Regions from separate parts of the Shewanella sp. 0m-8 genome, predicted to be linked through region 3. Evidence: predicted binding sites of a transcription regulator. Region 3 holds the regulator's gene; each other region holds the start of a gene.

Region 1 (3,506 bases), on a different contig from region 3:
AACAAAGATACCTACCGAAATAATGAATACGCCAAACTGAGTTTGATCCGTACCATTCTCTATTCAGCCCGCACTTCTCATAAAAGAAATACCTTAATAGAAGAAGCGAAACATCACCTTCGGCTATTGATGGACTCAAAAGACGAGTCAATTAAAAATGAAGTCACACTTATTAAAGCTCATATCTCAATTGAGTTAGGCTATTATCGCAGTGCCATCAGTATGTTAAAGGGCTTACACTCTAAGGGGGCTTTTCAGCACTTTTACGCCGCATTTCATTATGCCTGGCTACTGAATGTTATGAGTGTTGAAAATGAATTTGATCTAGCAATCCAATGGTCTAGCGAAACCTTAGGCTATGAGACAAGTCAGATTATTTTTTCGAGTAAAGTCGCGATGCTCGATAGTTTGAAAACGGGAAATGCAGTAAAACGAGTCTGGTTAAAAGAGCAATACACCTTCGTAAAAAATAACGGCGCAGACAAATTAACTCTGCTTGAAACCTACCTCGCAATAAATGAAAAGGCTCCACTGCTAAAAACCGTGTGCTTGAATATTATCAAGTCATTGTCTTATGTTTGGCCTAGGCAATATGGCGCGGGGCAAGTTCAGCAGATCATCGCTCGATGCGATAATGTTATCAGGCAGCTGTATGTTGATGAAGAACTCGTAGCAAACAATTACCAAGAGTATTACCAATCAGCCCTCGATAAGTGTACAAACCAAGCTGAGTAACTGCTTTTTGCGAGTGAAAAGCTAACCATTAAGCCACTTTAAAATGAGTGCAGCACCTCTACTTTGAACAAGGGCTTCTTGTTAGTGCGCAGAGTCATTAACCTTATTAATGACTCTGCGATATGTAGTAATAAGATTTAAAACTGATCGCCCTCTCTAAAGTCAGACACTTTAATAAATTGAACACCAGAAAACGCTCTATTAGAGATGAACTCAACGATGCTTTTATGAAAAAAAACATAACTCTTAGAGCAGTTGGCAACTTTAAAAATCAGACGATTAGCTTCATCAATACTATCTAATACAGTCTTATTCAGAGAATAGCGCTTTACCTCAAGCAGATCGTCATCGTCAAAATAAAACATTTCAATTTCGGAGTTAACAAGATCAATACAGTCCAACTCTTTATAGAAGCCAAAATACCAATAACTATCATGCCAAACGCTAGGATCATCTATAAATACAGCGGGGTAAATTTGCATCCCCTCGATCTTGTATTGGCTAAATTTGTCCTTCAGTTCATCGTTTATCAATAAACCTGAAGTATCAACAAACAGATCCGTTAAAGGCCGTTTCTGATTTGTTTCGTCTCTAAAACCATTAGAAAAAATCAATGGTTGTTCACCGCTAACTAGCTTTGTGTAATGATATTTTCTTTGCGCTGTTTCTCTATCAGGCCGAATGTATACCAGCTCATCACCACGAGGACGAAAAGCAATATAATACTCATCATTATATGTTGTCATTGCTTACTCTTAAACTATCGCTATATTCGATACGTGATGATTGATAACTCATGGTTTATAAATGATATTTGCTAACTGATAGCTCATTCTTATCAGATTACTGTTAGTTGCTCGCATATTTACTCAAATGGTAACTGCGAATAGTTGCTCACAATTGTTATCTCAAACATAGCGGCTGTGTAGCATGAACACTCCTGTTATTTCCCCTCATACAAAATGAAGCACCTAGCACCTTCTAACAAGCCGCTATTCACATAATAAATTCAACTTACTGCAATCGAAAACTGTTTATACCGTCTAAAATGCCATAGATAGCCATAACTGGGGTACAACCTAAAACAGACATACATGGCCTATCGCTATGATGCAGCTCATCTTACCACATTGAAAAATAGATACTTTATTTCTAAACTCTTAAAAGTGGCTATTTGTCAGATTCATTCCATTTGAAACAGCGTCCCATAAATGCAATCAAATCGATTGATTTACCAACCAGGTATTTACTGTACATAAAAACAGTATATACTGTTTATCAATACAGTGTTTTGAAAAGGACATCACTATGCTTTGCCAACTCAGCATCAACAACTTTGCTATTGTGCGTTTTTTGGAACTCGACTTTAAAGCCGGTATGACCAGTATTACTGGTGAGACTGGCGCGGGGAAATCGATTGCTATCGATGCCCTTGGCCTTTGTTTAGGTAATCGAGCCGACGCGAATAGCATTAGACCTGGTGCCACTAAGGCCGAAGTAAGTGCCCGCTTTTTATTAGATGATACTCCAGCCGCTAAACGCTGGCTTGAAGATAACGATCTTGAACTTGATGATGAATGCATCTTACGCCGCACGATTAGCAGTGACGGCCGCTCACGCGCCTACATAAACGGTAACCCAGTTCCCTTAGTGCAAATCAAGTCGCTAGGACAACTATTAATTGGTATTCACGGTCAACATGCCCACCACGCCATGTTAAAAAGTGAACATCAACTCACTCTATTAGATAGCTATGCTAACCATAAGATGCTGCTCGACGGTGTGACCGCCAGCTACCATAGATGTAAGACAATCGAAAAACAGCTACACCTATTAGAAATGTCCCAGCAAGAACGCTTAGCTCGAAAGCAGTTGCTGCAATATCAGGTTGAAGAGCTAAACGAGTTTGCCATTAATGAAGGTGAATTTGAGTCTATTGAAGCCGAGCACAAGAAGCTGGCGAACAGCACCGCGCTTATCGAGCTTTGCCGTAGCCAACTACACATTCTACAAGACTGTGATGAAGGCTGTGTTGAATCACTGCTAAATACCAGTATCAGCCAAGGGCAAGATCTCGAAAGCTACGATCCTGAGCTGGGTAATGTCGTGGCTATGCTTAACGATGCGCTGATCCAAGTGCAGGAGAGTAGCAGTGAACTTGAACGCTACTTAGATGGCTTAGAGCTCGATCCAGAATACTTCGCTCACTTAGAGCTGCGACTCTCAAAAGCTATGCAACTTGCGCGTAAACATCAAGTATCAGGTAACGAACTCTATAAACATCACCAAAGTCTATTAGATGAACTCATGGATTTAGGCTCTGATGACGACAAACTTGACGATATACGCGAGCAACTAAGAGCAAGCCAGGCAGCCTATTTACAGCATGCTAAAAAACTCAGTCAAAGCCGCAGCCGCTACGCTAAAGAGCTTGATAAGCAAGTGACTCAGTCTATCCATGAGCTCAACATGCCTAAGGGCAAGTTTACTATTGCGGTGAATTTTAACGAGGCTGTTGTTACGCCAACGGGTTGTGACAATATTGAATTTTTAGTTTCAACTAACCCTGGTCAGCCTCTGCAGCCAATTGCCAAAGTGGCATCGGGTGGTGAACTGTCACGTATTGGTTTAGGTATTCAGGTGATCACCGCTAAGAAGGTCTCAACTCCAACCTTGATTTTTGATGAGGTCGACGTCGGTATTTCAGGGCCGACAGCTGCCGTTGTTGGTCGTATGCTTAGAAGTCTTGGTGGATCAACACAGGTATTTTG
Region 2 (3,506 bases), on a different contig from region 3:
GCCTGCACCGTTAAGGGGCTCGCCTCATTAAAAGCAATTTTTTCAACCCAATCAAACATCTGCCTAACCTCATGACCACTGTTAAAAGCCAAGCTAACCCATAGGTCTTAGTTACACAATTGAAAGTTACTAAACAAGATATCAAGCTGATGATTTAGGAATACAGTTCAAACAAATAGTTTAGGAATATGGCTTGGGAATAAGTAAGTTATAACTGGCTTTAACCTTATTCCAATTTGCTTAGCTTTGCGCCACTCCATACTTAAGTACAATGGTTCAACAAGTCGACGCCCTCAATAAAGCCTCTATCACTTACTAGCAGGGGCTCTCTTACTCGTACTTGTTTTTTTAGTCGGCGTTTTTCTAACGGCAGATGATTTAGATGTAGCAGGCTTTTTTGCGCTATAACGACGTTTTTTAAAGCCGCTATCCGGCGACTTAACCCCTTGTAAAGAAGTCGGTAACTGTGAACCCGCTTGCTCAATGAGCCCTTGTAAGGAGCTCACTAAGGGATCCATAAAATTCTGATACTTGGCTTCTTTACGGCTAATGGCATCGAGGTTGTTTTCCCACAGCGCGGTCATATCAGGCGTTGTCGCGCTTTGCGGTAAGCTGTTAATTAAGCCTTTGCCCACCTCGGTAGCCAAAATGGATTTACCTTGGCGGGTTAGATAATTGCGCTTAAAAAGTAGCTCTATTATGCCAGCACGCGTCGCTTCAGTGCCTAAGCCGTCGGTGTCTTTTAAGATTTTCCGGATTTCATTATCGGTGACATAGCGGCTGATCCCCGTCATTGCCCCCAGTAAAGTCGCATCGGTAAAATGCTTTGGGGCTTGGGTGTTTTTTTCTAATAACTCGCCACGCTCGCACAGCAGAACTTGGCCCTGTTTAAGCGCTGGGATATTGGCAAGATGTTCGCCATCTTCGGTCTGCGATTTATCACTCGAGCTTCCGCTATCTTGTTTCTGATTGGCAGATTGCTTAAGTAACTGCTTCCAGCCTAGCGCAGCTTCCTGTTTGGCCTTGGTTTTAAATAAGCCACCGGCAATGATGATCTCAACTTGAGTCTCTTTATACAAATAAGCCGGATAAAACTGCATCAAGTACTGACGCGCAACTTGCAAATACAACTGTTTCTCAGCCTGGTTAAGGCTAGATAGATTGGCCGTTTTTTCGGTTGGCACAATCGCATGGTGGGCATCAACTTTTTTGTCGTTCCACGCCTTTGATTTGAGCTTGGCATTTGGCTCATCACAGCCAGACAATAGCTCACTCGCACCACTTAATACTGCGCGAATAACACTCGGCGCTAATCCATGTTGCTCAACAGGCAGATAGCGGCTGTCAGAGCGTGGATAGGTGATAAGCTTATGTTTTTCATATAACGACTGGCAGGTATCGAGCACTGACTTTGCGCTCATACCAAAGCGTTTAGCCGCATCAATCTGTAGCGCCGATAAACTATAAGGCAAGGGAGCATTTTGCTTCTTGTCTTGAGCTATCACCTTTTCTACCAAGGCACTTTGGCCGTTGATACGCCCGACAACGTTTTGCGCCAAACCTTTTGCCAGTACCCGTCCCTCTTCATCCATATAGGGCTGACACGCTTCACTCGGTTGCCATTTTGCACTGAATCGATCTTGGTTATCGGTCGCTAAATGCGCTAACACTTCATAAAAGGGCTTAGACACAAACTCAGCAATTTCAACATCACGGCGTACCACAAGCCCAAGTACCGGCGTTTGTACCCGTCCCACTGACAGCACACCTTGGTAACCCACTTTTCGGCCTTGGATTGTATAGGCTCGGGTCATATTCATGCCATAGAGCCAATCGGCGCGAGAACGCGCTAGCGCTGAAGTTGATAGGGGAATAAACTCACGGTTTGAACGCAATTGCCCCAGCGCTCTTGTTACCGCTTGAGGATTTAAATCGCTGATCAACAAACGCTGAGCTTGTTGTAACTTTGCACCTTTAACACCTAAGTGCGCGATAATTTCATCAACCAGCAACTGCCCTTCTCTATCAGGGTCGCCGGCGTTAACTAACTGAGTCGCCTCTTTAACAAGCCCACGTAGCACAGCAATTTGTCCGCGCATCTTAGCTTTAGGCCTCATCTTCCAGTTATCTGGTACGATTGGAAGGTGCTCAAATTTCCATGACTTGTATTCAGGCGAATACGCATCTGGCTCTGCTTGTTCAAGCAAATGACCCACGCACCAGGAGACACAATCCCCATTGGCTGCGCGAATAAATCCGTCACCTTTCTTTAAAGGCTTAGGCAATACATCGGCAATGGCTCTACCAAGGCTGGGTTTTTCGGCAATATATAAGATCATCTACGGGACTAGGATTACTGTATAAATTAACAGTAACTGTACCTTGAAGCTGTAAGCGGTGCAAACGAAACTCTTAAAGCAGAGTGTATTAATCGTTCAAAACCATTCATTTGCTCAAAGAGTGTTACACTTTTTGAGAACGGCTCTCATTAAGCGTTTTAATTTCAATTGTCATTTTAAGGGTTAACGTTGTGCTTATCCCCATCAGGAGCAGTCACACTCTCAGACATGGACATGAGCATGAGCATAGACATCATCGTTATCAATTAAGGCTGAAAACAAAAAAGCCGAGCGGTTGCTCGGCTTTTTTATATAGCATCTAGCTTAAGGATGACAAACGTTATGCATCTCTAAATTAGTGCCAATATCTTTACTACGATTTGCCTTAGCATCATCGTTACGCAACTGCGTGATGTAATCTAAGTATTCTTGATTTACATCGTTAGTCACATACTTACCGTCAAATACTGACGTTTCAAAACGCTTAATTGAAGGGTTTTGTTGACGTACAGCTTCAATCAAATCTGGTAATGATTGGAAGATCATCCCGTCAGCACCAATCAGCGCATTGATCTCTTCAACATCACGACCGTGAGCAATCAATTCATTTGTGGTTGGCATATCGATGCCGTACACGTTAGGGAAACGAATTTCAGGTGCTGCTGAGGCGAAGTAGACCTTTTTCGCGCCGGCGTCACGTGCCATCTCGATGATCTGTTCTGAAGTGGTACCACGAACAATTGAGTCATCAACTAATAATACGTTCTTGCCTTTAAACTCGGCATTTATCGCGTTAAGTTTACGGCGCACAGACTTCTTACGCTCTTGTTGCCCAGGCATGATAAAGGTACGGCCGATATAGCGGTTCTTAACAAAACCTTGGCGGTAAGGCAGATCCATATGACGCGCGATTTCAAGTGCGATATCGCATGACGTCTCAGGAATGGGGATCACGACATCGATATCATGATCTTCCCACTCTTTGTTAATCTTCTCACCCAGCATGGTTCCCATATTGACACGGCTGCTATAAACAGAAATGTTATCAATCGTAGAGTCTGGACGAGCAAAATAAACGAATTCGAAAATACAAGGAGAGTAGCTTGGCGAGTGGGCACACTGGCGGGTATAAAGCTCACCATCAAGAGTGATGTATACCGCTTCACC
Region 3 (3,506 bases):
GCATTACTTGGATCTTCCATAGCAATCAATGTCTTGGTTGCTGGAATAGCCATAAGTATAAGAATAATAAAAGGTACAACAGTCCAAAGGATCTCGACTTTAGTACTTTCATGAAAGTTGGCGGCGACTGCGCCTTTTGATTTGCGGTGGTTGATCATAGCGTAAATCATGATGCTAAAAACCACGATGCCAATAGCACAGCAGATGTAGAGAATAATCATATGGAGGTTGTAAACCCGCCCACTGATATCCGTAACACCCTCTGTCATATTAAGCGGCATTTCTGATGCAACAAGTACGGGCGAAAATAGCAACGCCAGCACACAATACAACAATTGCTTCACTAGACTTCTCCTCTGTCCACAAGACAAAGAAGAGTCACACAGTAAGTCTCTGCTCTATGTAAACTCTTCAGTTCCCAAAAAAGCAACGATGACTTCAAAGTGCGCGAGTGGCTTGCCTATCGAGTCGCAATTAATGGGATCGCGACACAGGCTATTGTATTCAGTGCTATTCACTGCTGGTGTAACCACGTTGGCACATACGGCTGAAATATATCAGGCCAATCTCAGTCTAAGCTTTAAATTCAGGACTAATCCCAGAGCAAAGACCGACAACTAAATCGCTCGGATATAACAAAATATCGTTGTTATGACTTCCTACACTACTTGGTGTTTAAATATTGATCAAGATCACTTTTTCAATTATTGATAATAAAAAAGCCCTCGAATGAGGGCTTTAGAAAATCGTTTGTACTAGAAGGCGCTTACTAAAACGCACCTCCTAGTCATCATGTATTAGAAAGCGAGGAGATGTTCTGCTTAATGAACAGCACCAAACAGGGAGGCTTGACCAAAAGCACTATCCTGCATATTGATTGAGCGACAAGATTGTTGCTTATTTGTGTTATCAATCGAATGTTCAATGACAATGCCGACAGCGCGAGCGCTTTTGGCAACGATTTGTAGGCGTCGATTGTCACGAGCATCTAAAGAGTTGGTCCAAGTAATCACCGCACTTGAGGTACCGCTTGTTAAGGCTTTTTCCATTGCCCAAAGTGTTTCCACTTCATCTTTAGCATGAACCAGTAAAATGCGGTCCATTCTTACACCTGCAGCTGCTAGCATCTGCTTGTAGCCGATATTCGGCGGGCTAATCAGTACAATCCAGCGACCCTGTTGGCTCAATTGTGAAAGCTGAGCACTGATCTGGTTCAGCTCATCACGCCCTTGAGTTTGGGTCACCATAGTCGTGATGTCATTACTCGTGCTGCTCACCATATTGGTCGATGGCATATCCTGCCACAGTCCAGGGTGACGAGGACTCGTTCCCATTAGTTTGTTCATTGCCAGTCTCCATTACGGATCACACCAACGGCTAAACCTTCAATACTTAAGCTTTGGTTTGCTAGATCCACTTCAATTGGTGAATACTCTTCGTTCTCAGCATGTAAGAAAACTTTGTTACCCTTTTTCTCAAAACGCTTAACGGTAACATCATCTTCAACGCGTGCTATAACCACTTGGCCGTTACGTGCTTGCTGAATTTTGTGTACAGCCAGTAGATCACCTTCTAGTATGCCAATATTCTTCATACTGTCACCACGGACTCTGAGTAAGAAGTCTGCTGATGGCTTGAACATGGCGGGATCGACTTTATAGTGTTGCTCGACATGCTCTTGCGCAAGAATCGGTTCACCTGCAGCAACTTGGCCGATAAGGGGTAAACCTAAATCTGCATCTTCAGTGTCTTCTTGGGTTAACTTAATACCGCGAGACGTGCCCGGCATAATTTCAATGCAGCCTTTTTTAGCTAAGGCTTTTAAATGTTCTTCAGCAGCATTGGCTGACTTAAAACCTAAACGTCTAGCGATCTCGGCACGGGTAGGTGGCATGCCAGTATCAGCAATATTACGTTTAATTAGCTCTAAAATTTCAGCTTGGCGCGGTGTAAGTGGTCTCATGGTTAACCCTGTCTTTCTATACAGTAACTGTTAGTATATACAGTATTTTTTTGAGTGCAAGTAATAACCAGTTATATTGTTTTTTGTGGGATCCAGTTTCAAATGAAATAAATCCAGCGATGTGAAATTCGTTATTGGACAGCGTCTGAAATTAACTAATATTTTGCTGGACATCAGCACTTATAAATTTAGATAAGGCCTCCGGATGAGAATTCGATGGGAAGGGGATTTTTGAGTGAATATATAAATTAGTCTTAGCTCATTTATGCCCATTACGTGCAACCAGCTAGGAAGGAATCCTTCCTCGTTGCCTAAACTGTTCATGCCCCTTTATTAGCTACAGGCAATAAGCAGGAAAGAACAGTGAAGAGTCTGTTGGCCTACTTTTACGAATCGATAAGCAATAATCACGAATTACTTTCGATTCAACATCAATACTCACTTTGCTCATTTCTGTGCGCGTTTATCCAGTAATACTTTTGTAGAGTGCAGATAAATCAATAGCTTTTCTTCAACAAAAATTAAATAGTAGGTTTATTAAATATGCATGCGCTTTTTGCCAAATATACGCGCATGCACACTATACAAATGTTGAACTAAGCCGCTGCGCGGGGCCTAAAAAATATTCAATCGAGTGTATAACCTACATTGGATCAGTTAGACTTAAAGAAATGCGAAGGAGCACAACAATGACAACGGAATTTCAATGAAAAACTTACCTTCTACTAGATATCAATTGATAAAACCTGCTCTACAGCCCAGAGCCAGCATCAAAAAAAGCAAATTCCTATAGCATAAAGCATACCAATTAATCTGGATTCAGCATCGACTAAGTCCAACAAGCGATTTGTGCCTTGCAAACAGCGCAACGCACAAATACTAAGACGTTATAAGCACAAGGAAGTTTTCAGATGATCCGCAACTTTCTAGAGACAGAGAAACAAATTCAGCATTCAGCACATGATGGAAAAGGTGCTGTAGAGTTGTATGAAATTTGGGGTAAATCAGATTTTATCAGCGGATGTGATTTTATTGATAGGCAAATTATACCGCCAAATTCTACTGTTGGTTATCACAAACACGGTAACAATGAAGAGATGTATATCATTCTTGAAGGAAGCGGAACAATGACTATTGCAGATCAAGAATATAGAGTTAAAAAAGGAGACATGATTAAAAACCCTCCTTTTGGTGAGCATGGATTGGTTAATGATTCAAACGAAAACATAGAGTTGTTAATCATACAGATGAGTATTGAGTAGTGTGCTTATAACAAGCAGCTAAATCCAGACTCACCAAGGCTGTCATGCCATTTGCTGAACAAATCGCCCGCCAGCACATGGTTCACTTATTAGCAGGGTGTTATGCAGTCGTGAACCGTTTCGAGTATAGGAAAATATAATGAGTGATAGTTGGGATGATTACGCAGATGGCTGGGATTCAAATTCAGATGTAATCGAGTATTCTAATAAGGCCTTTGATTCGCTGTGTAAATTCATAAGTTTAGATGGTTTAAATGTTTTAGACTTTGGGTGTGGAACTG

The links. Region 3 encodes LexA, which represses DNA repair genes until DNA is damaged. Its sites were predicted from a motif close to TACTGTATNNNNATACAGTA; they were not measured.
Region 1: a site for LexA is predicted at 1,983-2,002, ahead of recN (DNA repair protein RecN). Genes of this name have one in related genera too.
Region 2: a site for LexA is predicted at 2,355-2,374, ahead of ACVBIO_RS12350 (DNA topoisomerase III). Genes of this name have one in related genera too.

Annotation. Positions count from the first base shown of each region.
Region 1 is NZ_JBRIMB010000003.1:33,142-36,647, forward strand. It holds gene ACVBIO_RS02280 (response regulator) at 1-735, shown strand, start outside; gene ACVBIO_RS02285 (imm11 family protein) at 873-1,481, opposite strand; gene recN (DNA repair protein RecN) at 2,044-3,506, shown strand, end outside.
Region 2 is NZ_JBRIMB010000023.1:30,539-34,044, forward strand. It holds gene ACVBIO_RS12345 (helix-turn-helix domain-containing protein) at 1-59, opposite strand, end outside; gene ACVBIO_RS12350 (DNA topoisomerase III) at 309-2,339, opposite strand; gene purF (amidophosphoribosyltransferase) at 2,664-3,506, opposite strand, start outside.
Region 3 is NZ_JBRIMB010000005.1:121,526-125,031, forward strand. It holds gene coxB (cytochrome c oxidase subunit II) at 1-344, opposite strand, end outside; gene ACVBIO_RS04105 (cell division inhibitor SulA) at 822-1,346, opposite strand; gene lexA (transcriptional repressor LexA) at 1,343-1,963, opposite strand; gene ACVBIO_RS04115 (cupin domain-containing protein) at 2,875-3,225, shown strand; gene ACVBIO_RS04120 (class I SAM-dependent DNA methyltransferase) at 3,365-3,506, shown strand, end outside.